2 regions of the Pseudoalteromonas sp. S2721 genome follow, and region 1 is predicted to be linked to the other one. Evidence: predicted binding sites of a transcription regulator. Region 1 holds the regulator's gene; the other holds the start of a gene.
What was found. Region 1 encodes FliA, which starts transcription of late flagellar genes. Its sites were predicted from a motif close to CTAAAGNTNNNNNNNNNNNNGCCGATA; they were not measured.
Positions count from the first base shown of each region.

Region 1 (8,157 bases):
GACCTGCTAGTGTATCACTTGTCGCAGGTGCTTTTTCTATGGCCTGTTTTTCTTGTTGTTGATGACCATCTTCTTGACTGCCAAACACAGTTAAGAGATTAATTAAACTGTCTTCTACTTCTCGCACTAACTCAATGACGCGACGGATTACTTGCCCCGTCAAATCTTGATAGTCCTGTGCCATCAGCACATTGGTCATCAAGCCCTGTAGCTCATCGGTTTTAGTATGCGAGTTATTCATAAAATTATCTAAGCTATGACATAGCTTTTTAAACTCACCGAGCTCTATTTCTCGGCTCATTAAACGATCCCACGTTGGTTTAATCGTCGCTATTTCATCTGCAAGTTGTTGCGCTATAGGTAAACTAGCTTCAACTGCATCCATGGTTTTGTTAGCGGCGCTTTCTGTCATTTCCATAACATAATTTAAGCGCTGCTTAGCGTCTGGGATCGCATCGGTAGTTAAATCTGAAAGACGAGTATCTAGATCAAAGTTTTTTAGCGCTTCATGTAATTGTCGCGTCAGTTTACCGATTTCAGCAAACAGCTCTGATTGTTCTTTTGATGCTGTTTCAAGTATCAGCTGATCAGCTTTTTCTTGTTCACCATTTTCAAGAAACTCAACAAGTTGACGAGCTTGCTCTAAACTTATTTGAGGCGCAGCTAGTGCTGACATAAGCCTCTCCCCTTAGATTAACCTAAACGTTCAAACACTTTTTCCAATTTGGTTTTAAGTGTCGCAGCAGTGAATGGTTTAACGATATAGCCATTAACACCCGCTTGAGCAGCAGCAACAATTTGTTCTTTTTTCGCTTCAGCTGTCACCATTAATACAGGAATATGCTTAAGGCTATCATCAGCACGAATTGCTCTTAACAAATCAATGCCTTGCATACCTGGCATGTTCCAATCTGTTACAACAAAATCAAATTCTTGATTTTGTAGCATTGGCAATGCTGTTGACCCATCGTCAGCTTCCTGCACATTGGTAAAACCTAAATCCCTTAATAGATTTTTAATGATACGTCTCATTGTAGAAAAATCATCAACAACAAGAATTTTCATGTTTTTATCCAAAACATCCTCCGGTGAGGTTTGAACCTATATTTACTTACTACTAATTAATCCAGTCATTGATTTTTGCTTTGAGCTTAATCATCGCCTGACCATGTATCTGACTCACACGCGATTCACTAACATCGAGTATGTGTCCTATTTCTTTTAAGTTCATTTCGTCGTTGTAGTACAAAGACAAAACAAGTGCATCTCTTTCTGGTAACGATTGGATAGCCGTTAATAGAGACTGGTTAAACCGCTCATTTTTAACGTTATTAAACGGTTTGTCTAGTCCTAAATCCTGACCTACAGGTGTAATGACGTCTTCATCAACGCCTAAGTCCTCTATACCTAATACTTTACTAGAATTTACATCATGTAGAATATGATGGTACTCATCGAGCGTTATATCAAGTTTTTCAGCGACTTCTGTATCTTTAGGTTCACGATTTAGCGTGCTTTCTAATTCGGAAATGGTTTCAGCCACAAGGCGAGCATTTCGGTGAACTGAGCGTGGTGCCCAGTCACCTCTACGAATTTCGTCTAACATCGCACCACGAATACGAATTCCAGCGAAAGTTTCGAAACTAGCCCCTTTGCTAGCATCAAAGTTTTTTGATGCTTCAATTAGGCCTATCATGCCTGATTGAATTAAATCATCGAGTTGGACACTGGCAGGTAAACGAGCAATTAGATGGCACGCCACTTTTTTAACTAAAGAGGCATGTTTTTCAACAATCGCATTTAAGTTTTGTGCTGATTGATATCCCATCGCTTTATTCACCGATGTTGTCATAGTTAGCCGTTTACTAGTTTTTCAATGAAAAATTCTAAATGGCCAGAAGGTTGATTAGGGATCGGCCACTTAACTGCTTTTGTTGCTAATGTTTTAAACGCCACCGCAGCTGGTGAGTTTGGAAATAATTCAACAATCACCTTTTGACGTCGCGTAGATTTACGCATGTTCTCGTCATAAGGAATGGTAGCTACCAACTCCATTGAAACGTCTAAAAAGCGATCCGTTACTTTTGAAAGTTTAGCAAATAATTCTTGCCCTTCACGCAAACTGCGCACCATATTGGCAACAATTTTAAATTTATATACGCCATGCTCACGGCTAAGCACTTTTATAAGCGCATAAGCATCGGTAATTGAGGTAGGTTCATCGCATACAACCACAACAACATCTTGGGCTGCACGAGAAAAGCTTAATACCATGTCAGAAATACCTGCAGCGGTATCGACAATTAAAATATCAAACTCGGTGTTTAACTCACTAAAAGCGCGGATAAGGCCTGCATGCTCAGATGGTGTTAATTCCACCATGCTTTGCGAACCAGACGTCGCTGGTACAATTTTTATACCTGCAGGACCTTCAACGAGAATTTCGTCAAGCTCACACTCGCCTGACAAAACATGAGATAAGTTACGTTCAACACGAAGGCCAAGCATCACGTCACAGTTTGCCAAACCTAAATCGGCATCTAGTACTAATACACGATTTCCTTGCTGCCCTAATGCGATTGCGGTGTTGAGTGAAACATTGGTTTTACCCACTCCACCTTTACCGCCAGTCACAGCGATAACTTTAACGCCACTATTATTATTTTGATTCATTTTGCGCAGGCCGCTTGCTTGATCTAATACTGTGTTAATCATACATCCCTACTGTGTTCGACGCTACTGCTTGACGTCGTGAATGTTGTGCTTTTGCTCGTTTTAAATACAATTGTTCAGCTTTTTTCACTAGTTTTTCAGCATTCGCTACGCGAATATCTTCAGGAACACGCTGACCGTTAGTAAGATACCCTATTGGCAGGCGATTTTGAATCGCTATACTAATAATCTCACCTAAACTTAAAGATTCATCCAATTTAGTGAAGATACAGCCACTTAGATGAACCTTTTTAAAGTGTCTTACGGTTTCTTGCAACACATTTATCTGTGCTGTCGCACTCAATACTAAATAACTACGAATATCAACACGCTGATTACGCATTAAGGTGTTTAATTGCTCAGTTAAACGTAAATCACGTTGGCTCATACCCGCTGTATCTATTAATACTAGACGCTTATTACGTAAATGGTATAGCACTTCAGCTAATTCATTCGCATCTTTTACCTGCTTAACACCACAGCCAATAATACGACCATAAGTAGCCAATTGTTCGTAGGCACCAATTCTATATGTATCAGTGGTGATCAACGCCACTTTATCAGCACCATATTTTTGTGCGCCCAGTGCAGCTAATTTCGCAACAGTCGTTGTTTTACCAACACCCGTTGGGCCCACTAATGCGAATACACCACCTTGACGTAGGATTTCGTTATTCGTTGTATGCATTTGGTTTTCAACCATTTGCAGTAATGCTTGCCACGCTTGTTGACGTGATACATCATCAGGAATGAAACAGGCCATTTGTTCAGCAACATCACGTTCAATGCCCATACCCGCTAAGCGGTCAATCATACATGCACGAGTCGGATCGCGGCGAGCCATATCTTGTTGCATTAAGCCAGATACTTGGTGTTCAAGTAATTGACGAATCGCATTCATTTCTTCCCGCATAGTCGTCATTTCTGATTGATTCGCAGGTGCTGAGTTTTTATGCTCAGCGGGTGAATCTAAATCATCAAAACCTGAATCTAAATCGTCATCAAAACCAAGGCTATGAGCTTGAGTTTGTACACGAGGTGCTGCCTGCGGTTGATAACGAGGAGCTTGCTTATATTCAGGCTGTTGCTGCTCAAAGCTTGGCTCTTTTGCTTGATAGTGTTCACTCGTATCAATACCAGATTGACTAAACATTGACGCAAGCTCTGGCGAACGAGGGCGTGGGGCTTGACGCTCAAGTAACGCTTGTAGGCTATCAGCAACTTTCGCTTGCGGCTCAGGTTTAGCACGCATTGGCTCAGGTTTAACAAAGTTATGCTGTGGAGTAGGTGCTGATTGTGCCACTGCTGGTTTAGCTTCGGCTTTCGGGGCTGCTTTGTCGTAATCAACAGCTGCAACGATTTCAACGCCGTTAGCAAGCTTTTTGTTCGACATAATAACCGCATCAACACCTAGTTCATCTTTCACTTCTTTCAGTGCTGTGCGCATATCTTTAGCAAAAAAACGTTTAATTTTCATGGTTCAACCCCTTTACTATCCTATTGTTGGCCTACTGAGCTGACAATCTTAATCTGTCTTTCGTCTGGTACCTCTTGGTAAGACATCACCCTTAAACCTGGGATGGTGTACTTAACAAAGCGAGATAACACAGTTCTTAACATTCCTGACGTTAACAGTATCGAAGGTTCACCGGCCATTTCTTGGTTTTGATGCGCTTCATTCAATGATTGTTGAAGTCGCTCTGCAAGGCTTGGCTCTATTCCGGCACCTTCGTCACCTGCATTCTGAAGTGACTGATGCAACATCTGTTCCAACTCAGGCGCCAAGGTTATGACAGGGATCTCAGAAGACATACCAACAGCATCTTGAACGATCAATCTGCGCAGTGAAATTCGCACTGCAGCCGTTAGTACATCAGGGTCTTGGCTACGTGGGCCATACTCAACAAGGGTTTGAACAATCGAGCGCATATCGCGAATTGCCACCCCTTCATTGAGTAAGTTTTGTAGCACTTTTACGATAGTAGTGAGTGGTAATACGTCAGGAACCAGTCCCTCAACAAGGCGTGGATGACTCTTCGCTAACATATCTAGTAAGTTTTGTACTTCTTCATGACCAAGCAGTAAAGCAGCACTGTTAGTAAGTAACTGGCTGATATGAGTTGCAACCACAGTTGCTGAATCAACGACTGTGTAGCCAAGTGACTGCGCTTCATCTTTTTGATCTGGTTTGATCCAAACCGCATCCAACCCAAATGCAGGATCTTTTGTGGCAACCCCTTTGATTGGACCAAATACTTGGCCTGGATTAATCGCTAACTCATCACCATGCTTAAGCTCACCTTCACCGCTTGAAACCCCCATCATAGTGATTCTATAAGCATTTGGGTCAAGCTCTAAGTTATCGCGGATATGCACAGGAGGTACCAAGAAACCAAGTTCCTGAGACAATTTCTTACGCACACCTTTGATACGATTTAATAGTTCACCACCTTGAGATTGATCTACCAGTGGAATTAAGCGATATCCCACTTCTAAACCAATAACGTCAACCTGTTGAACATCATCCCAACCCAGTTCTTTTTGCTCTTGTTTATTAGCAACACCTGTTCCTGGCGCACCACCATTTGCTTCTTGCTCTGCTTTTTCAGCTTCTGCTTTGGCTTTTTGTTGTTGGGTGAAGTAAGCAAGGTAACCCAGTAATCCACCTAGGCTTAAAAATGCAATATGCGGCATACCTGGCACAAGACCCATGATGATCAAAATACCAGATGCGATATACAAAGACTTTTCGTTACCTAGCTGTGTCTTAACTTGGTCGCCCATATTGTGCGATTCATTTTGACGGGTAACAACGATTGCAGTACCGATAGACAGTAACAGTGAAGGCAGTTGTGCAACTAGACCATCACCAATGGTTAGTAAGGTGTACACTTCCATCGCACGGCTGAACGATAAATCATGTTGGATCATACCAACAAATAAACCACCAACGATGTTAATCACTAGAATAACGATACCCGCTATTGCATCGCCTTTTACGAACTTACTCGCACCATCCATTGAACCATAGAAATCGGCTTCGCGGGTAACCTCTTCACGGCGTTCACGGGCTTGCTCTGCACTGATAAAACCAGCGTTTAAATCAGCATCAATCGCCATTTGTTTACCCGGCATTGCATCAAGAGTAAAGCGAGCTGATACTTCAGAAATACGACCTGCACCTTTGGTGATAACCACAAAGTTAATAATGATTAAAATCAGGAAGACCACTAAACCAACTGCATAGTTACCGCCGATAACCACCGAACCAAAGGCCTCGATAACTTTACCGGCTGCATCACCGCCGTTATGACCTTCGAGTAATACTACACGGGTACTGGCGACATTCAGCGCTAAGCGCATGATGGTTGCAATCAGTAGAACCGCAGGGAACATACCAAATTCAAGGGGTTTCATGGTGTAAACTGTAACCAGTAACACCACCAGTGCTAACGCGATATTAAACGAAAATAGAATATCTAAAAGAAATGGCGGCAGGGGTAAAATCACCATACCCAGCGCAGCAAGTACCATTAACGGCGTGCCGATACCCTTCGCATATTCTTTTTTATCTCTGTTAAGTTGTTGTAATACCGCTTTAAATTCCATAATCCAACAATTTCAAAAAATTGACACTACACGGAATTTGCAATAACTATTCCAAGTTATAAATTTACTGTTTAGTATTTGTAGGCATCGGGGATTGGGAGCTTTTTATTGAGTGGTACAGGACGTTTACCGCGCCCTTTTTGGAAGCGTTTTAACTGGAAGACATAAGCTAACACTTGTGCAACGGCAGTGAATAGCTGATCAGGTATTTGATGACCAACATCGGTGGTGTGATACAGCGCACGAGTAAGCATGGGTGATTCAACAATTGGCACGTCATTCCCCTTGCCCACTTTACGAATTTGCATAGCAAGCTCGTCCACGCCTTTGGCAAGAACAATAGGCGCACCGGCTTTAGCTGTATCGTATTTTAGTGCTACAGAATAATGGGTCGGGTTAGTTACGATCACATCTGCATCAGGCACGTCTTGCATCATACGCCTTTGCGACATTTCACGCTGAGTACGGCGAATACGCGCTTTTATTTGCGGATCACCCTCAGAGTTTTTAAATTCGTCTTTTACCTCTTGTAAGGTCATTTTTAACTGTTTATGGTGTTTGTGACTTTGATAAGGAGAATCTATTGCAGCAATAATGATTAACGTACAAGTTAATCCCAAGAACATCCAAGATAGTATTTCGAGTGCATGGATAAAATTTCCGGGCGCGCTTTCAATGCTTAGGTGCAGTATTTCATCAAAGAAAGTATTAATTAAGAACACAGCAAAGCCTGCAACCACTACAAATTTTAAAATAGACTTAACTAGCTCTACTCCTGCTTGAGGGCCAAGCATACGCTTAATACCTTTAGCTGGCGACATCTTACTTGCTTTTGGGGCTGCCGCTTGCCAACTAAAGTTATAACCCCCCAGTAAAGTATTCCCAACAAAAGCGGCTATGACGATGATCAACACAAACATTGCCATAGGGAATAACAATGCATCCGCAACAATTCCCCACACTGAAAACATCTTAGTGGTGTCGTAGGTTTCATTACGGTTAAGGCTTAATAAACGTCCCATTATATTATAAAGACCTTTACCAATTTCAGGGCCATACAATAAGAGTGAAACTGCAGAAAAAATAAGCACAAACATGGTACCTAGCTCTTTTGAGCGGGCAACCTGACCTTTCTTCTTGGCATCATCAATTTTTTTCTGCGTGGGTTCTTCGGTTTTTTCTTGACCAGAATCTTCAGCCATGGCGCGCTCCTAAGGTGTACAACCAACAAGGCTGCACATTAACTCAACCATTTTTAACCACTGAAACTCAAATTGAGTCATAAAGTTGCCTAATGTTGCCCAAATAATCACAAGACCAGCTACTAAGGTAAACGGAAAGCCAATTGAGAAAATATTTAACTGCGGTGCCGCTCGGGTCATTACACCAAACGACATGTTAATAACAAGCATGGCTGTCAGTGGAGCTAAAGCAAGCACCAAGGCTGTGGTGAACATCCAACCACCCCAAGTAACGATATCCCAGTAATGATCAACCGCCCACCAATTGCCATCAATTGGTAGCACTTCAAAGCTATGAATGACCATTTGAATCATCATTAAGTGGCCATTGAACACAAAGAAAAGCAAGGTCGCCAAGATTAGATAAAATTGTCCCACAGCGGGTACACTCAGACCATTCGATGGATCAACTACGGACGCAAAACCAAGACCTGTTTGCATCGCGAGTATTTGCCCAGCAAGAACAAAAGTATTTAGCAATAAAACAGATGCAAACCCAATCGCGACACCAATAAGCATTTGCTGAATGACCACAAGAATCATCTCAAACGAAAAAAGATTGTTGAAAGTCGCAGGGGGCAGCATAGGCACAGCA
Region 1 covers NZ_PNCZ01000040.1:768-8,924, forward strand. Annotated here, with positions in the region: gene CWC02_RS15095 (protein phosphatase CheZ) at 1-676, opposite strand, end outside; gene cheY (chemotaxis response regulator CheY) at 694-1,077, opposite strand; gene CWC02_RS15105 (RNA polymerase sigma factor FliA) at 1,118-1,828, opposite strand; gene CWC02_RS15110 (MinD/ParA family ATP-binding protein) at 1,855-2,715, opposite strand; gene flhF (flagellar biosynthesis GTPase FlhF) at 2,708-4,189, opposite strand; gene flhA (flagellar biosynthesis protein FlhA) at 4,210-6,321, opposite strand; gene flhB (flagellar biosynthesis protein FlhB) at 6,393-7,523, opposite strand; gene fliR (flagellar biosynthetic protein FliR) at 7,533-8,157, opposite strand, start outside.

Region 2 (18,435 bases), on a different contig from region 1:
ATTGTTAAAAACGATTGGGGTGCAATTATCCAAGCTGTTTCAACCGATACAAACTCTAATATTCTTGCTACGCCGTCTGTAACGACCATGGATAACGAAGAAGCATCAATGATTGTTGGTCAAGAAGTACCGATTATCACAGGTTCGCAAACAGGCTCAAATAATGCGAATCCATTCCAAACAGTTGAACGTCAAGAAGTAGGTGTAAAACTTAAAGTGACACCACAAATCAATGACGGTTCAGCAGTTCAGTTAACGATTGAGCAAGAGGTTTCGAGTGTAAGTGGTGCTACTGCGGTCGATATTTCGGTAAACAAACGTGCAATTAAAACCACGGTTATGGCTGATGATGGCGGCATGGTTGTACTGGGTGGCTTGATTGATGAAGATGTGCAAGAAAGTGTTTCTAAAGTACCGTTATTAGGTGATATCCCAGTACTTGGCCATTTATTCCGCTCAACCAGCACCAGTAAGCGTAAACGTAACCTGATTGTATTTATTCGCCCGACCATTGTACGTGATGGCATCAGCATGAATAAATTAAGCCACTCAAAATATAACTTTATCCGTGGCGAACAACACAAACAAAAAGAAGATGGTATTGATTTAATGCCATTAGAAGATGCGCCAATTCTTCCAGAGTGGGATGATGCCTTAGTATTACCACCAACTTACGAAGAATATCTAAAACAACAAAACGCGAATGAGCGCAATGATGACTAATGCAATTTCTGAAATCAATGACGAGCTAGCATCAGACGTATCAGCTAATCATGATGAGCTGCTAACAAGTGATGATCTTGTTAGCTTGCCAACTAAGCGGTTGCCATTCTCGTATGCGCGTCGCACAGGTGTGCTGTTAGGTAAAGATCAAGACAACTGGACAGTTTATTACCGCGGTGAGTTGGATGTTAACGCTTTACTTGAGGTGCGTCGTATTGCGGGTCATGGTTTTTCGCTAGAACAATTACCTGATGATAAATTTGAGCTGTTGCTTGAGGCTTCTTATCAGCGTGATAGTTCTGAAACACAGCAAATGATGGAAGATATCGGCAACGAGGTTGATTTATTCTCGCTTGCAGATGAGTTACCGCAAACTGAAGATCTCCTTGCAGGTGATGATGATGCGCCAATCATCAAGCTGATAAACGCGATGCTCAGCGAAGCAATTAAAGAAGGTGCTTCAGATATTCATATCGAAACCTTTGAGCAAGAGCTGGTAATTCGCTTTAGGGTTGATGGCGTATTAAAAGAAGTTTTAAAGCCGAATCGTAAACTCGCTTCACTGTTGGTGTCGCGTATTAAGGTTATGGCGAAACTAGATATTGCTGAAAAGCGGATTCCGCAAGATGGCCGTATTAGTTTGCGTATTGCTGGACGTGCCGTAGATGTGCGTGTATCGACTATGCCATCAAGCTTTGGTGAGCGTGTCGTGCTACGTCTACTTGATAAAAACAACGCACGCCTGAACCTAGAAGATTTAGGTATGACTGAGCGTAACCGTGAATTGTTTGCTGATTTAATCAGTAAGCCACACGGTATTATCTTAGTAACCGGTCCTACGGGTTCTGGTAAAAGTACCACCTTGTATGCGGGCATGAGCCAAATTAATTCACGGGACCGTAATATTCTTACCGTTGAAGATCCAATTGAGTACGAGATCCCAGGCATTGGTCAAACTCAGGTTAATACCAAAGTTGATATGACCTTTGCACGTGGCTTACGTGCTATTCTTCGTCAAGACCCTGACGTAGTGATGGTGGGTGAGATCCGTGACCTTGAAACAGCACAAATTGGTGTGCAAGCGTCATTAACCGGTCACTTGGTGATGTCAACACTGCATACTAACACGGCTGCTGGTGCTATCACGCGTATGGAAGACATGGGCGTAGAGCCTTTCTTACTGTCATCATCGTTACTCGGTGTATTGTCACAACGCTTAGTGCGTACTTTGTGTAATAGCTGTAAAGAAGGTCACATTGCTGATGAGCGCGAGTGTCAGTTACTAGGTGTTAATCCTGCTGAGCCGCCAACAATTTATCGTGCAGTTGGTTGTGAAGAGTGTAACTTTAATGGTTATCGCGGTCGTACGGGTATTCATGAATTGCTGGTTGTTGATGAAACAATTCGTGAAATGATCCACAGCGGTAAAGGCGAACAAAGTGTTGAAAAGTATATTCGTAAACATAGCCCAAGTATTCGCCAAGATGGTTGTAATCGCGTGCTTGCAGGTCGCACTACCTTAGAAGAAGTCTTGCGTGTAACACGTGAGGAAGGTTAATCATGGCAGCATTTGAATACCGTGCCCTCGACGGCAGAGGTAAAGAGAAAAAAGGCATTCTTGAAGCCGATACGGTAAAGCAAATCCGCCAAACTTTGCGCGATCAAGGTTTAATGCCTTTAGAGGTCGTTGCTGCTGCAGAAGGTGAAAAGCAAGCTACTGGGGCAAAGGGCTCTTTATTTGGGAGTTTCTTTAAACCAAAAATTTCGACTTCAGATTTAGCATTAATCACCCGTCAGCTTGCAACCTTAATCCAGTCAGCATTACCTGTTGAAGGGGCTGTCATGGCGGTGGCTGAGCAATGTGAAAAGCCGCGTTTAAAGCGCATGCTTATGGCCGTGCGCTCAAAGGTTGTTGAAGGTTATACCTTAGCTGATGGCATGAGCGAGTTTCCGCATGTCTTTGATGATTTGTATCGTGCTATGGTGGCAGCTGGTGAAAAATCGGGTCACCTAGACCAAGTTTTAAATCGTTTAGCAGATTACACGGAACAACGTCAGCATATGCGTAGTCAAATCACACAGGCGATGGTGTATCCAACCATTCTTGTGGTATTTGCTATTGCGATTGTCTCTGTATTGTTAGGTACTGTGGTACCTAAAATCTTGAAGACCTTCGAAAAATCAAAACAAGTATTACCCTGGACGACTGAATGGGTAATGGCCGCCAGTAATTTTGTGCAAAACTACTGGTTTATTAGTTTAGTCATTATAACCGTGTTAGCTGTGGCCATTAAGCAAGCGCTTAAACAGCCGCATATTCGTTACTGGTATGACGAAAAAGTGCTGCATTTACCGGGCATTGGTAAGGTAGCTCGCGGTGTTAATACGGCGCGTTTTGCCCGAACTTTAAGTATTTTATCGTCAAGCTCAGTGCCGCTACTTGAAGGGATGCGTATCTCTGGTGGTGTACTGGCTAACGAAAAAATGAAAAAGTCGGTGCAAGATGCTGCAACACGTGTAAGTGAAGGGGCGAGCCTTCGTGCTTCACTTCAACAAACCAAACTTTTCCCACCTATGATGCTACACATGATAGCCAGTGGTGAAAAATCAGGTGAACTTGAGCAAATGCTGGAACGTGCTGCAAATAACCAAGATCGTGAGTTTGAGAGCATGGTAAACGTGTCTCTGAAACTATTAGAGCCCGCGATGATTGCTTCAATGGCGGTAATTGTATTGTTTATTGTTATGGCAATACTACAGCCGATTATGGCAATGAATAAGGCTGTAGGTCTTTAAATTAGGGAACACTAGAGCAATTAGCAGCTAACACTGCCGCTCTATAATAAATTTTTGAAGAAAGTTAGAGGTATTTTTGTGAACAAACAGTCAGGTTTCTCATTACTAGAAGTCATGGTAGTACTGGTTATTATCGGTATGATCATGTCAATTGTGGCGCCAAATATCATGGGTCAGCAAGAAGAAGCTGCAATCGATAAAGCACACTTAGATATTCAACAAATTGAAGATGCGTTAAGCCTATACAAGCTTAAAAACAAAGCGTATCCAACCACAGAGCAAGGCTTAGAAGCGCTAGTGAATAAAACAAGCATTGAGCCAATTCCAAAGCGTTTTCCTGATGGCGGTTTCCTTGAGAAGTTACCAGAAGATCCATGGGGTAATCCTTACCAGCTAATCAGCCCAGGAGAAATCGGTAAAATTGATATCTTCTCAATGGGTCCTGATGGTGAAGCAGGTACTGATGATGACATCGGTAACTGGGATGAAGAAAAGTAATAATGCCTAAATTCAGCCAACTGAACAAAGCTTATACACATCAAGGCTTACTATTATGGTAAGCCTTGGTCTTTTGCGTTTGGCTGGCCGTGCTAAGCACGCGAAAGGGTTTAGCCTCATCGAAATATTAATGGTGCTCGTGGTGATTGGTTTTGTCACCAAAATGGTTGCCTACAGTTTTGATGGAGGTGCTGAAGAAGAACTCGAAAAACAAGCGCTCAGATTACATACTACGATTAATATGGCGTCTGAGTTTGCGATTTTAAATCAGGTTGAGCTGGGCTTTCATCTTGACCAAGATACATTTGAATTTTTAGTTTTTGACGGTGATAAGTGGGTTACTTTTGACCGTGAAAAATTGTTTGCCCCAATTAAGGTTGATGAGCGCTTTGAACTCACTCTTAACCTTGATGATTTAGCCTGGGCACAAGATAACTTGCTAGAGCAGTCCAACTGGCGTGAATTAATGAGCGGTGGTGACGAAGACAGCTTACTTGAGCTGCAAAAGCTCAAAATACCGCAAGTCCTTATTTTATCTTCTGGCGAAGTCAGTGCGTTTCAATTGATTTACGAGCTTAAAGATGAGCGTGAACCACAGTATTTTATCGAAGGCGAATTTATGGCCCCGGTAAAGTTTCGTATGGAGCCTGAGTAATGAATAAGTCAGCAGGTTTTACCTTACTCGAAGTGATGGTTGCCTTGGCTATTTGTGCAATGGCCGGTATTGCCGCAATGCAGGCAACCGGTGAGCACATTAATCACCTATCGTCGATTGAAGAACAAACTTATGCTTCTTGGGTTGCCGAGAACGTAATGGTTGAGCAGCGCGCTAAAGGCGATAAATGGACAGGCAAAAGTGGCGTCAAAGGCACTGAAACGCTCGCTGGTTTTGAATGGTACTGGCGTCAGGACGTGGTTCCTACTGCTGATAAAACCTTTGTAAAGGTCACCATTAACGTGTTCGCCGATGAAAAGCTTGAATACCCAGTGTATGAGCTTTCTACTTATTTGAATAAAGGTGATAAGTAGTGAAGCAACGCGGTTTTACCTTACTTGAAGTAATTGTCGCCATGGGCATTTTAGCCTTTGTGGTGTTATCGACCCATCAAATTCTTGATTCGACAACCAAAGCAAAAGAAGCCTCAGACGAGACGATTGCTGAGTTAAATGGTTATCAAACCTTATTTCGTTTGATGGACCAAGATTTTAGTCAAATGACTAAACGTCAGGTTCGAAACGAAGCCGGTGATTTTCAAGACACGTATGTTTTGGCTGGTCGTTATATTCTTGATAGCCAATACGATGGTATTGGCTTTGTTCGTGATGGTTGGATTAACCCAATTAATCTATTGCCGCGCTCTGAACTGCAAGCGGTTGGTTATCGCGTGATAGATGATAATCTTGAACGAGTGTATCGGGTGTATGTTGATCAACTAGATAACATGGAGCCGCGCTCACAAGTTATTTTAGAAGATATTGAAGATCTGAAGTTTGAATTTTTAGATGACAAAGACGAGTGGCAAGAGCAGTGGCAAATTAAAGCGCTGCCAAAAGCGGTTGCAGTCACTATTCAAAAAATAGAACAGGAGCCAATTCGTCGCGTGTTTTTGGTGCCAGGTGAGGGCAAAGTAACTACTCAAACAAATAATAGTAATAACGGCGCTAATGGTAATAACAATAATAATAGCGGAACGGGTGGCTAGTCATGACTACAATGAATCGTTCCAAAGGTGCGGCGCTTGTTATTGTGCTATTTATTGTGGCGCTGGCTGCGATGTTAGCCGTTGAAATGAGTGCTAATTTAATGGTGCAAGTGCAGCGTAGTAGCAATATTCAAAACCATCAACAGGCTAAATGGTATGCCTTTGCAGCTGAAGAGCTCGCAATTAAAGCACTAAAACAAACTAAAAAAGATGATCCTGATAAAACGCATTTAGAGCAAATTTGGGCACAGCAGGGCGGGGTTCCTTATCCTGTTGATAATGGTACCTTAAGTGGCACGATTACTGATTTACAAGCATGTTTAAACTTAAATGCATTGCATGTAAAACCAGATCCGCAGACGGATCCAAATAATAAAACGAACCCAGCACATAAGGCATTGTTGGCATTATTAGAAAACATTGAGAATTTACCAACGGATGAATCAGAAGAAGCCATGGCCGATAGTGTGTTTGATTGGTTAGATGAAGATAGTATTACCTATCGCTCGGGTGCAGAAGAAGATGAGTATTTATCTCGACAATACCCATATATGACGGCAAATAGTTACTTTGCTTCGACCTCTGAACTTCGTTTGGTAAAAGGTTTTAACCCACTCGTTATGGAGAAACTCTTACCATTTGTGTGTGTTATTCCTGGCAGTGAGTTGCTGCAAATAAACGTTAATACACTACCTGCAGAAAGTGCGATTTTATTAAGCTCGCTTATTGATGGCTTAAGCCTTTCAGGCGCTGAAGCGGTATTATCATCACGTCCTCAAGATGGGTATGATGATTTAGAAGCTTTTTTTGAAGAGGTTAACCAACAAGGCGCACAAAACGTGAAAGCCGTTGAAAATCTATTCAGTATCAACAGTGAATATTTTAAACTACAAACGCAGGCTGAATTTGCAGAGTTGCGTTTTTCGATGACCACCTTACTCCATGCCACTAATGGTACAGTAACGATACTGGCGCGAAAATTTGGAGGCGTACAGTGACAGAGATATTGTTGATCCGTACGGGTCAAACGTTAAAAGACAGCCTTAACTGGCTAATTTACTCACCAATAGAACAAGAAATAATTGCTAGCGGCGAAATTGCCAATGCAACACAACTTGGTGAGCTAACAGAAAAAGCACAATCACGGGAAGTAGTCGCACTTTTACCAAGCGATCAGGTACAACTTAAAACAGTTACCCTACCAACTAAGTGGAACCGTAAGTTAGAGCAAGCACTTCCTTACATGCTAGAAGAAGAAATAGCCTGTGATGTTGATGACTTGTTCATAGCGATTGCTGAGCCAACACTTGTTGATGAAAAGCACGCTATTAACATCGCGATGACCGATCGTGAATGGTTTGAACAATGGCTAGCAGAGTTTAATGAGCATGGCATCGAAGTATATAAAATACTGCCGGATGCTTTATTGTTACCTGATGTTGATGACAATACTCAGTTACGCGCTATTGAGCTTAATGGCCAGTGGCTATGTAAACAGGGTAACTGGCATATTGCCGCTGTAGAGCCGAACTGGCTTGCTGGCTATTTAACAGCATTAGGTAACCCTGATGTTGCACACTTTAGCCCTGCAACGGCTTTTCCTGATACAGTTAATCTTAGTGCTCAAACGCAGCAATACGATTTACCTTTAGCCTTATTTGCTAAGCAGTTACCTGAAGTGAAATTCAACCTTCGCCAAGGTGTTTATCAGCTTAAGAAAAAATCAGCGATTTGGTGGGGCTATTGGCAAAAAGCAGCTATTGCAGCAGGTGTTGCACTAGTTTGCAGTGTGGGTGTTAAGTCGCTTGAGCTTTATAAGTTAAATAACCAGCTTGAAGCCGCAAAAGCAGAAGTGGTTGCTAATTATCAGCGTGCTTTTCCAAATAAAAAAGTGCGACCTCAGCTTATCCGTAGTCAAATTCGCAGCGAACTTGCATTGATAGAAGGTGGCAGCACTGCTGGCTTCTTAGATTTGACTAACGATCTTGTCTCGATTTTTAGTGAAGTAAACGACTTCACACCAGAAACGCTTCGCTATGATCAAGGTCGTAACGAATTACGTATTCGCGCGCGCGGCAAAGATTTCCAGTCCTTCAGTAAAGTAAAAGCAATTTTAGAACAGCGTGGCTTAACCGTAGATCAAGGCTCGCTGAACAATGATGGTGATTATGTCGTTGGTGAAATTAAGTTACGAGGTGCGGCATGAAAAACCAAATAATCAATTATTGGCGCTCGTTAAAAGAACAAGAGCAGCAACTTGTAATGGTTGCAGGTGGTGTGTTTGTTATTTTTGTGCTGGTTATGGGGGTCTTTCGTCCACTTAACGCTGCTATCGAAAAAGCAGAGCAAGACACAATAAAACAGCAAGAGCTGTTGGCGTGGGTTGATGAAAGTATTGTAAAACTTAAAGCGAGTGGTAATGCACGTAATACGAGCAGCCGTAGCTTAAGCCAAATCGTTAATAGCACCCGTAATCGTTATCAAATTATCATTAGCAAAATGCAGCCAAATGACAATTCACTTCGTTTAACCATTGACTCTGTTGAGTTTAATAACCTTGTTGAATGGTTAGATGAACTGGTTAATTCACATGGTGTGCTAATCGAGAATTTAGATTTAAGTAAAGATGACAAATCAGGCTTTGTGCGTGTAAGTCGTTTGGTACTAGAGAAGTAAACGATGAAAAGAGTTATTTTATTAATCACAGTGTTTGTGATGTGTTTTTTGGTGTTTACGCTGGTAAAAACACCCGCTGCCGTTGCACTTGATTTAGCCAAGCCACATTTACCAAAGCAATTACAATTAGGTAAAGCCAGTGGCACGCTATGGAACGGGCGCATTATGCAGGTACGTTTTGATGGTGAGCAATTAAACAATGTGCGTTGGCAATTGTCGGGGTGGTCACTGTTTACAGGTAAATTAGTGGGTACGGTACGTTTTGGTGATCCTCGTGATAAAGCGGATATTTCAGGCCATGCTGATTTTTCTTACGGTTTATTTAACCAAGCGGTTACTGTGAAAAAGACCACTTTACGCTTAACAGTTGAACGTGCCATGCAACGTTTACAACTACCTTTGCCGATTAGTGCGCAAGGTCGTGTGATTGTAGATTTAGATGAGTACAGTTCAGGCGAGCCTTATTGTGAAAGTCTAAGCGGCGAAATTGCGAGCCCGAACATTGATGTGAAAGGAATGAATAACTGGTTTAGCATTGGTCCTTTAAGTGGCCGTTTAAGCTGTAAATCCGGTGATGTAGCAGTACTTGTAGACCCTGAAAACCGTTTAGGGCTTGAAGCTGATGCAGTATTAAAAGCGAACCTAGACTTTAAAGTAGCTGGTTATATTAAACCTGAAGCAAGCTTACCGAAAGAAGTGCATGATGCTGCGAAGTTTCTTGGTCGTCCTGATAACGAAGGTCGTTATCCGCTTAACTTTTAAATTGGATTAATTGAATAGTATGCAATTACCTGAGTTTTCAAAGCAGCAAAGCGAGCTTTTAAGTCAGTTTTTAGCGCAGCATCAAGATGCGCTTAGCTTGGCGCAAACCCAAGGTTATTTATTTGCGGTGATCTGTGCTCCTGAGCCGCTTGATGTTCACCAGTGGTTAGAAGAAGTTGCACCTGGTTCTGATGGGCAAATGGATGAGCAAGTGCTGTTTGCATTTATGGCTTTATATCAACAGATCAGCGAACAAGTATTCGAAACGGGTTTTGCATTACCTGTGAGCTTACAGCTGAGCTCGCAAGGGCAACAATACCTAGATATTCAAGAATGTCAGCATTGGAGCCAAGGTTTTATGCATGGTGCGCAAGGTTACGTTAACAAGCTATTAAGCGCGCCACAGTTAGCTGATGAGCTTAAAGAGGCGTTGGCTAGTGCACTGCAAAGTTTAGGCTTTTTTACCCTTGAAACGAGTGAAATTGCAGCCCTTGCAACGGATAATGGTTTATCTGAAGGGCAACTATGCCAGCAGCAATATGAAGTAATGAATGAATTCGCCGCTGGCTTTGCTGAGCTAATTGAAGTCGTTGCTGTAAATAGCCAGCTATATAATGATGAGGGCTGGAGCTAACCCAGCTCTAATAGGATGTCTGTGCAACCTTTGGCGCAGCGTACAACGCCTTTACCTGGCTGATCAGTTTTCAAATCTAAGGTGAGGGCGCCTTTACATACTTCACAGTATAAGGTTTGCCCCTTACCCAGCTTTTTTAACATATTACGCTGTTTTGCAAACGAGTCGCTGGTTTTTTTGTTTAAAGCAGAAAAGTCCATTACTTGTTTAGCCTTTCTTCAAGCGCATTCGAAACAATACTACAAACACGATTCAAGCGTTCGCCATAAAAGTACAAGTTAATATCTTTTTCACGGCAATAATGAAGGTGAAAGAGTTGTAGTTTATCGTCAGTAGTGAATGTGTCTTCAATATACTCAAGCTCTGAGTTTGATAAATTAAGTTGTGACTTAATATTATTTTTAGCCATATTAGCGGCAGGACTTCGGTTTACCTTACTAGCATCAGAAATCATACCGACTCCCTCACCTAGTAACCTGTCCCTAGGTTCTTTGATCAAAGGATGATCAATTGTGAAAAGTGCTAAAATTATAAGCACTAAGATGAGAAATTTTTTCATAGTCCAATAAACTTTGATCTAAATGAATAGGTGGTAGCTGCAAGTTTAATAAAATGGTTGTTTTAAAAGCAAGCAGATACGATTAAATAGTTAAAAGTTCGTATATGAAATCTAACCCTGAAATTTTCCATAGATTGAGTATAATGCAATATATAGATTTAAAGTTTCAGAAATCTTTGAACGTAATGAGATGTATTCTGATTTGCTTATTGGCACAGAAACCTCTTACTGCAAACATATGTTTGAGTATTATTTCCTAGTGGCGTTGAGGAATTTTAATGGATAATCAGATTAAGGTTAAAAATATCCCAACGGAAGTAAAAATCCAGAAACCGGAAAACGCTTCCCTCGATGATAGATTTAATCCACGTAACCGTATTTATGTTCGAGCTGTAACGGGTTTACACCAACTGTTGAGACAACGAATTGGTTTTATCGGCATGCTTGCGTTCATGCTACTACCTTGGATCAACTTCCATGGCCAGCAAGCTGTACTGTTCGATTTGGTAGGGCAAAAGTTTAACATTTTTGGTTTAACGCTTTGGCCACAAGATCTGACTATCCTTGCTTTCATTTTAATGTTGGCGGCGTTTGCGTTGTTCTTAGTAACTACTTTCTATGGACGGGTTTGGTGTGGTTATACTTGCCCACAAACTGTTTGGACTTTCATTTTTATTTGGTTTGAAGAAAAGTTTGAAGGTACAGCTAATCAGCGAAAGAAACTAGATCAACGCCCGATGGACTTTGATAAGTTTTGGCGAAAAAGCGCCAAGCACGGTAGTTGGTGGTTATTCTCACTTTATACAGCGTTTACTTTTGTTGGTTATTTTACGCCTATCCGCCAGTTGCTACCTGATCTTTTTACCCTTGATGCAACAGCGTATTCGTATATTTGTTTAGCCGTATTTGCAGTCTGTACTTATGGTAATGCGGGTTGGATGCGCGAGATTATGTGTTTACACATTTGTCCTTATTCTCGCTTTCAATCAGCTATGTTCGATAAAGACACCTTTACCGTGAGCTATGATGAGGCACGTGGTGAGAGCCGCGGCCCACGTTCACGCAAGCAAGATCCAAAAGAGCTTGGCTTAGGTGATTGTATCGACTGTAACTTATGTGTGCAGGTGTGCCCTACGGGGATCGATATTCGTAACGGCTTACAATATGAGTGTATTAACTGTGGTGCATGTATCGATGCGTGTGATGGGGTGATGGATAAAATGAATTACCCACGCGGACTTATTTCCTACACCACAGAACGCAACTTAGAAACGCCAGACAACAAAACACACGCACTGCGCCCTAAGTTAATTGGTTATTTAGTTATCTTAGTGGTGTTAACAGGGGCGCTGGTGGCAAATATTGCGATGCGTAAACCGATGGAGTTGGATATCATCCGTGACCGTAATCAGCTATACCGTGTTGACTTTAATGGCCTAGTTGAAAACACCTATACACTAAAAGTAATTAACAAAGCTCAGCATCAGCAAACCTTTAATATTCGTGTTGAAGGGCTTGATAACTTTGAGTACATTGGCAAACAAACTTTCACAGTACCTTCTGGCGAGTCTTATAACGTGCCACTGTCATTGGTTGTTGATCCATATGATTTGAAAAAGCCGATGACGAAGTTTGAGTTCGTACTTTCTGTCGATGGTGAGCCTGATGTGCAGATTTCACAGCCGAGTAACTTCTTTAAGGCGCGATAATTAAGTACACTGAGCGAATGAATAAAAAGCGGGATTTTCCCGCTTTTTTTATATGATGAGGCATTATGAGTAAATTTAGTTTTGTAGACCTTACACCCGATTCAATTTTAGATGCGGTTGAAAGTATCGGTGTTTATGCTGAATCAGGGCTGCTGGCATTAAATAGCTACGAGAACCGTGTTTATCAATTTAAAGCAGAAGATGGCCATCGTTATGTTGTTAAGTTTTACCGTCCAGAGCGCTGGAGTAAGGCGCAAATCTTAGAAGAGCATGCATTTGCATTTGAACTCGCTGAGGCCGAAGTGCCAGTTGTTGCACCTGTAATTATCGAAGGGCAAAGCTTATTTGAGCATGATGGTTATTTGTTTACGTTATTCCCAAGTGTGGGCGGGCGTATTTTTGAAGTTGATAATTTAGATCAACTCGATGTACTTGGCCGCTTAATTGGGCGAATGCACCAACTAGCAAAAGCAAAGCCATTTGAACATAGACCTGTGATCAGCTGTGAAGAATATCTTAAGACAGCTAAAGTTCAGTTACAGGCAAGTAACTTGGTGCCAATGGCATTAGAGAACGCCTTTTATACTATTTTAGATTTGGTGATCAAAGAAACCACACAGCAGTATAAAAATGTTGAAACTATTCGTCTGCACGGTGACTGTCATGCCGGCAATATACTGTGGTCTGGTGATGCATTAATGTTTGTTGATTTAGACGACAGCCGACAAGGGCCTGCAATTCAAGATCTTTGGATGATGCTCAGTGGCGATCGTAACAATCAACTGTTACAGTTAGACACTTTAGTCGCAGCGTACGAAGAATTTTGCGATTTTGATCACAGCCAATTAAAGCTGATTGAACCACTTAGAGCGATGCGAATGGTGCATTACATGGGCTGGTTGGCGAAAAGATGGGATGATCCTGCGTTCCCGCGGAACTTTTCATGGTTTGCTGAAGACAAATACTGGGAGCAGCAAATACTAGCGTTAAAAGAACAGCTTGCAGCGCTACAAGAAGCACCATTAAAATTATTACCATAAATTTTTAAAGTTAATAAAGTCGAGAGAACAATGTTTAAAAAATTAAAGTTAAGTCTACTCATTTTATGTTTACCTTTTGCGGCCTTTGCTGCTGATTTTGAAGCAGGTAATCAATACGAAGTATTAAAAGTTGAGAAAAGTGCAACACCTCAAGTAACCGAGTTCTTTTCATTTTATTGCCCACACTGTTTTCAGTTTGAACCAGTTGCAAAAGCATTAACGGCAAGTCTTCCTGAAGGGACTGAATTTGTAAAAAGTCATGTTAACTTTTTAGGCGGTGTGTCTAAGCAAACTCAAAGTAACTTAAGCTATGCCTACTTAATTGCTAAGCAACATGGCAAAGCAGAACAAGTAGCTGATCAAATCTTTAACAGCATCCATAGACAACGTGCCTTACTTAAAGACATGAAAGACGTTAAAGCACTACTTGCAACTAATGGTATTAGTAATGAAGTGTTTGATGCTGAAATTGCAAGCATGCCAGTGATTAGCGCTGAAAAAGCGATGCAAGATAAGCAGCAAAAATATTCAGACATGGGCGCCTTAACAGGTGTACCAACTTTTATCGTCAATGATAAATACAAAATTAATTTAAATACCATCAAGAGCCAGCAGATGCTTGATGAATTAGTCGAATTTTTATTAAAACAATAATTTTGGAGTAAAGAAGTAATGATCAAGTTAGTAAAAGCTGTATTAATGGCTGCCACGCTAGGTTTAGCGGCAAATGCCTCAGCTGCTCAATATGAAGAAGGTAAGCATTATGAAACGATTGATGCACGCGCTTCTAAAAAGCCAGAAGTAAAAGAGTTCTTCTCATTCTACTGCCCACACTGTAATAACTTCGAGCCAGTTGTGAAAGAGCTTAAAACACTTCTTAAAGATGGCGTTAAATTCAAAAAGAGCCATGTTGATTTTTCAGGTCCTCGTGACCCAGAAATTCAAACCATCTTAGCGCAAGGTTATGCGACGGCTAATGTGTTACCACAGAAAGACGCGTTAGTAGCCGCTGTGTTTAATCATATTCACGGTAAGCGTGCTCGTATTAACGAACTAGCTGATATGAAAGACATCTTTGTTTCACAAGGTGTATCGGCTGAAGATTTTGATAAGTACTACAACAGCTTTTCTGTACGTACTATGGCGTCTAAAATGAAACGCGACCAAGAATACTACCAACAAAAAGGTGCTTTAAAAGGCGTTCCAACTTTTATTGTTAATGGTAAATATCGCTTAATCTTAGGTGCGGACTCAGGCATCAGTGATGCAAAGAGCATGGCAGATTTAATTAACTACCTAGCTGATAAATAAGCTAATTAGTTAAATTTAATTCAAAGCTCCGTTCGCGGAGCTTTTTTATTGGTAAAGCAAATGCAAAAACTATTAGTTTCAAGCTGTTTGTTAGGAAACCCTGTTCGTTATGACGGGCAATCGCAAAACTTACTCCATCCTGGTTTAGAAACTCTTAAACAGCAAGAAAGGCTCGTTGCATTCTGCCCTGAAGTAGCTGGTGGCTTACCTACACCAAGGCCGCCTGCAGAAATCAAAGTGGGTAGAGTACTTACCAAAGATGCGCAAGATGTCACAGTGCAGTTTGCTTATGGCGCAGAACAAGCACTTAAACTTTGCAAAAAACAGGGCATTCGCTATGCGTTGTTAAAAGAATCAAGCCCGTCATGTGGTCGCAATACTATTTACGATGGTAGTCATTCAGGAAAGAAAATTTCAGGGATGGGGTTAACTGCAAGGCTGTTAACTGACAATGGTATAGCTGTATTCAGCGAGCAGCAGTTGCCAGCGCTATTTGCTGCGCTGGCAGAGTGATTTTATTTACGTTGTAAAAACACACCTGATTCAATGTGATGGGTGTAAGGGAATTGATCAAAAATTGCAAAACGTTTTACTTCATGGGTTTTGCATAAGTGATCAAGGTCACGTTCTAGGGTATCGGGATTACACGAGATATAAATAATGTTGTCGTAGTTCGCAACTAGGTCACAAGTTAGCGTGTCCATTCCAGCACGTGGTGGATCCACCAAGATTGTTTGGCAGTTATAGCTTTTCAGGTCTATGCCATCTAAACGAGAGAAGGTACGTTCGCCTTTCATTGCTTGAGTGAACTCTTCACTCGACATACGAATGATATCTAAGTTCTCAACCTTGTTTTGTGCAATATTGTATTGTGCTGAGTAAACCGATGATTTTGATATCTCAGTGGCTAATACCTGGTCGAATGAACCCGCAAGAGCAATCGAAAAGTTACCATTTCCACAATATAACTCCAGTAAGTCATTATTGAGGGGTTGGCAAAGCGCTTGTGCCCACTCTAGCATCTTGATGTTTACTTTCGCATTCGGTTGCGTAAAGCTATTTTCGACTTGCTGATAAATAAGCTCTTTACCGTTTACGTTTAAACGCTCGATAACATAGTCATTACCAATCACTTCTTTTTGCTTACGAGCACGGCCAATAAAATCAATCTTAAACTGTGTGCTCAGTTTTGCTTTAAGCTCTTTAATTGCTTGTAGCCACTGCTCATCTAGTTGTTTGTGATACAACAAGCTAACAAGGATCTCGCCACTTAAGCTTGAAAGGTAATCGATTTGAAACAGCTTACGGCGCAGAACTTCATTGTCTTTTAAGTTTTCGATCATCGCTTGCATCACTTCACCCACTAAAGGTGCTGCAGGGTCAAACTCATCTACGCGGATCTTTTCTTTAGTTTGTTGATCAAACATGATGTGAAACAGGTCTTCACCTTCATGCCAAACACGAAACTCTGCACGTTGGCGGTAATGAATAGGATCAGAGCCGAACACTTCTAACTTTTCGACCCCAAAACGTCGAAACTGTGAGGTGATGCGCTGCTCTTTCTCACTCAATTGTGCATCATATTGAGTTGTATCAATTTTTATAACCGCCATGGCTGATTACCTTTTATCTCTTAGCTTTATAACGGCGCTATTGTAGGGAGCGCTGAGGATTTGTCTAGTTTTGTTATTTATTTTAGTGTCGTTTTTTTATACAAAAAACTTAAGTTCTTTGGTTTTTGGCCGATAATGAGTTAACCATAACATGGAGTCGGATCATGAAAATTGGCAACCTAGGCTATATGCCTAATACAAATGTGAATAAATACAATGGTAAACAGGCTCTGCAGCAGCCTACCATTCAAAATCGTCAAGATAGTTATCAACAACGCGGTCGTGAGCTCGCGGCAAAAGTTCTTGATGATAAACTTGCTGAGGCACTTGGTTTACCTAAAGCCGAAGAGAAAAAAGATAAACCGCTGTTCGACTTTGAAGAGATCGTGAAAAACGTACTCGACTTTGTTGGCGGTGCACTTCGTAAAGCAAAAGCCGATGGTGCTGATGATGAAAAACTCAAAGGCATGCTAGGTGATGCACGTAAAGGTGTGCAAATGGGCATCGACGATGCGTATGATGAGCTTAAAGAGTCAGGTATTCTTAACGATGACATCGAAGAGGGTATCGAAAAGTCTAAAGAAGGTATCTTTAAAGGTATTGATGAATTAGAAGAAGACTTGTTCAATCCTAAACCTAATGCGGTTTCAGTTAGCCAAGCTCAATACATCAGCTTAAGTAATAACGCAGAGTACACTTTCACCACCGCTGAAGGTGACGAAGTAAGTATTAGCTTTGCTGATGCATACGAAAGTAAGTCTGCAAGCAGTTATAGCAAAAATGGCGATAACGAAGCCTTTCTCATTGAGTCTTCGCAATCACGTGATTTATCATTCTCTATGTCGGTCAATGGTGATTTAAATGAGCAAGAGCAGCAAGCTATCAATGAATTGATGGAAGACTTGCAGAGTGTTAGCGAAACATTCTTCTCTGGTTCATTAGAAGAAGCCTTTGAACAAGCTAAAGAGCTGAACTTAGGTAACGAGCAACTAGTCGGCTTTACCATGGATCTAAAACAAACCAAAACAGTAGCAGCGATTAAAGGGTATGAAGAATATAAACCTGCTCCTGAAAAAGAAGTTGCTGAGAAAATAGCGCCATTTAATGACGATTTGAAACAGGCGTTTAATAAAGCGGGCGATATTGGTTTGCAAAATGAACTGGCTGGCATCTTACAATGGTTAAACCAAGATAAAGAAGAAGTCAGTAAGCTGGTGGATTATACCAAAGCAATGTTCGAACAAATGAATAAGCTACGCTCGTCAACAGAAGAAGAGGCATAGTCCTTTCTTTCTTTTTATAAAGCTGCATGGCAAACTGCTGATGTTTGATGATCCGAGGTAAGCAGTTTGTCAGTTCATATAATGGTGTTTGATTCTGGTATAGGTGGAACAACCGTACTTGAACAGATCCAAGCATTGATCCCAGATGCTGATTATAGTTATTTTATGGACAATGCTTTATTGCCCTATGGCGCGCAAAGTCAGCAAACGATCATAGCCCGCCTTTTAGCGCTACTACAGTTTATCGAGACAGCAAACTTACAAGTTGATATTCTAGTTATTGCGTGTAATACCGCCTCTACCTCTGCCTTAGATACTATTCGTCAGCACACAAGTATAGAAGTTGTCGGGGTAGTACCTGCAATAAAACCTGCTTGCGCTATAAGTAACAGCAAACATATTGGTTTACTGGCAACACCATCAACCATCAAGAGTCGCTATACTGCAAATTTAATTAGTACTCATAGCCAAGACACACAAGTCAGCTTATATGGCTCAACTGAGCTGGTAGAAATTGCAGAAACACTATTTCATACGCAGAAAATCAATAAAGCAAAGCTTGAGAAAGTATTGAGTAATTTAGCGATAGCAGAAGATATAGATGTACTGGTACTTGGCTGTACACACTTTCCATTACTAGCCAGCGCGATTAGTGACTACTATAAACAACAGATCTTCCTTATTGACTCAGGCAAAGCGATTGCTAAGCGCGTTGAAAGTTTAATTGCTCTACGAGGCTTTACTCTTACTACAGATAAAAAAAAGCCGCTGCACTATTATGCAACGGCTCCTATTGGTCATTCGCAATTAAGCGTTGAGCTTATTACGCTGACTGATCAGATCCCTCACGAAAGCTGTTAGCTTCGTTCTCTTGTTTTTGTTTTGCTTCACGCACTTTTAAAGTACGTTGTTGGAATTCGCTATCATTTAATTGATTGATTGCTTTATCTGCATCAGCTTCAGCCATTTCAACAAAACCAAAGCCACGACGTTTACCTGTATTTTTATCTTTTAATAAACGTACATTGAAAACTTTGCCTTGTTCTTCGAATAAAGCACGAACAACACCTTCATTAGCACGATAAGGTAGGTTGCCAACATAAAGTGTTTTTGTTTTTACTTCGGCCT
Region 2 covers NZ_PNCZ01000054.1:6,035-24,469, forward strand. Annotated here, with positions in the region: gene gspD (type II secretion system secretin GspD) at 1-723, shown strand, start outside; gene gspE (type II secretion system ATPase GspE) at 716-2,281, shown strand; gene gspF (type II secretion system inner membrane protein GspF) at 2,284-3,519, shown strand; gene gspG (type II secretion system major pseudopilin GspG) at 3,598-4,017, shown strand; gene CWC02_RS17290 (prepilin-type N-terminal cleavage/methylation domain-containing protein) at 4,073-4,672, shown strand; gene gspI (type II secretion system minor pseudopilin GspI) at 4,672-5,046, shown strand; gene gspJ (type II secretion system minor pseudopilin GspJ) at 5,046-5,720, shown strand; gene gspK (type II secretion system minor pseudopilin GspK) at 5,732-6,718, shown strand; gene gspL (type II secretion system protein GspL) at 6,715-7,926, shown strand; gene CWC02_RS17315 (type II secretion system protein M) at 7,923-8,396, shown strand; gene CWC02_RS17320 (type II secretion system protein N) at 8,400-9,158, shown strand; gene CWC02_RS17325 (YecA/YgfB family protein) at 9,178-9,792, shown strand; gene CWC02_RS17330 (hypothetical protein) at 9,789-9,992, opposite strand; gene CWC02_RS17335 (hypothetical protein) at 9,992-10,351, opposite strand; gene ccoG (cytochrome c oxidase accessory protein CcoG) at 10,630-12,060, shown strand; gene CWC02_RS17345 (serine/threonine protein kinase) at 12,126-13,100, shown strand; gene CWC02_RS17350 (thiol:disulfide interchange protein DsbA/DsbL) at 13,131-13,754, shown strand; gene CWC02_RS17355 (thiol:disulfide interchange protein DsbA/DsbL) at 13,773-14,411, shown strand; gene CWC02_RS17360 (2-thiouracil desulfurase family protein) at 14,472-14,924, shown strand; gene trmA (tRNA (uridine(54)-C5)-methyltransferase TrmA) at 14,927-16,024, opposite strand; gene CWC02_RS17370 (DUF5610 domain-containing protein) at 16,189-17,307, shown strand; gene murI (glutamate racemase) at 17,374-18,168, shown strand; gene CWC02_RS17380 (RNA recognition motif domain-containing protein) at 18,131-18,435, opposite strand, start outside.
Region 2: a site for FliA is predicted at 16,133-16,159, ahead of CWC02_RS17370 (DUF5610 domain-containing protein). Genes of this name have one in related genera too.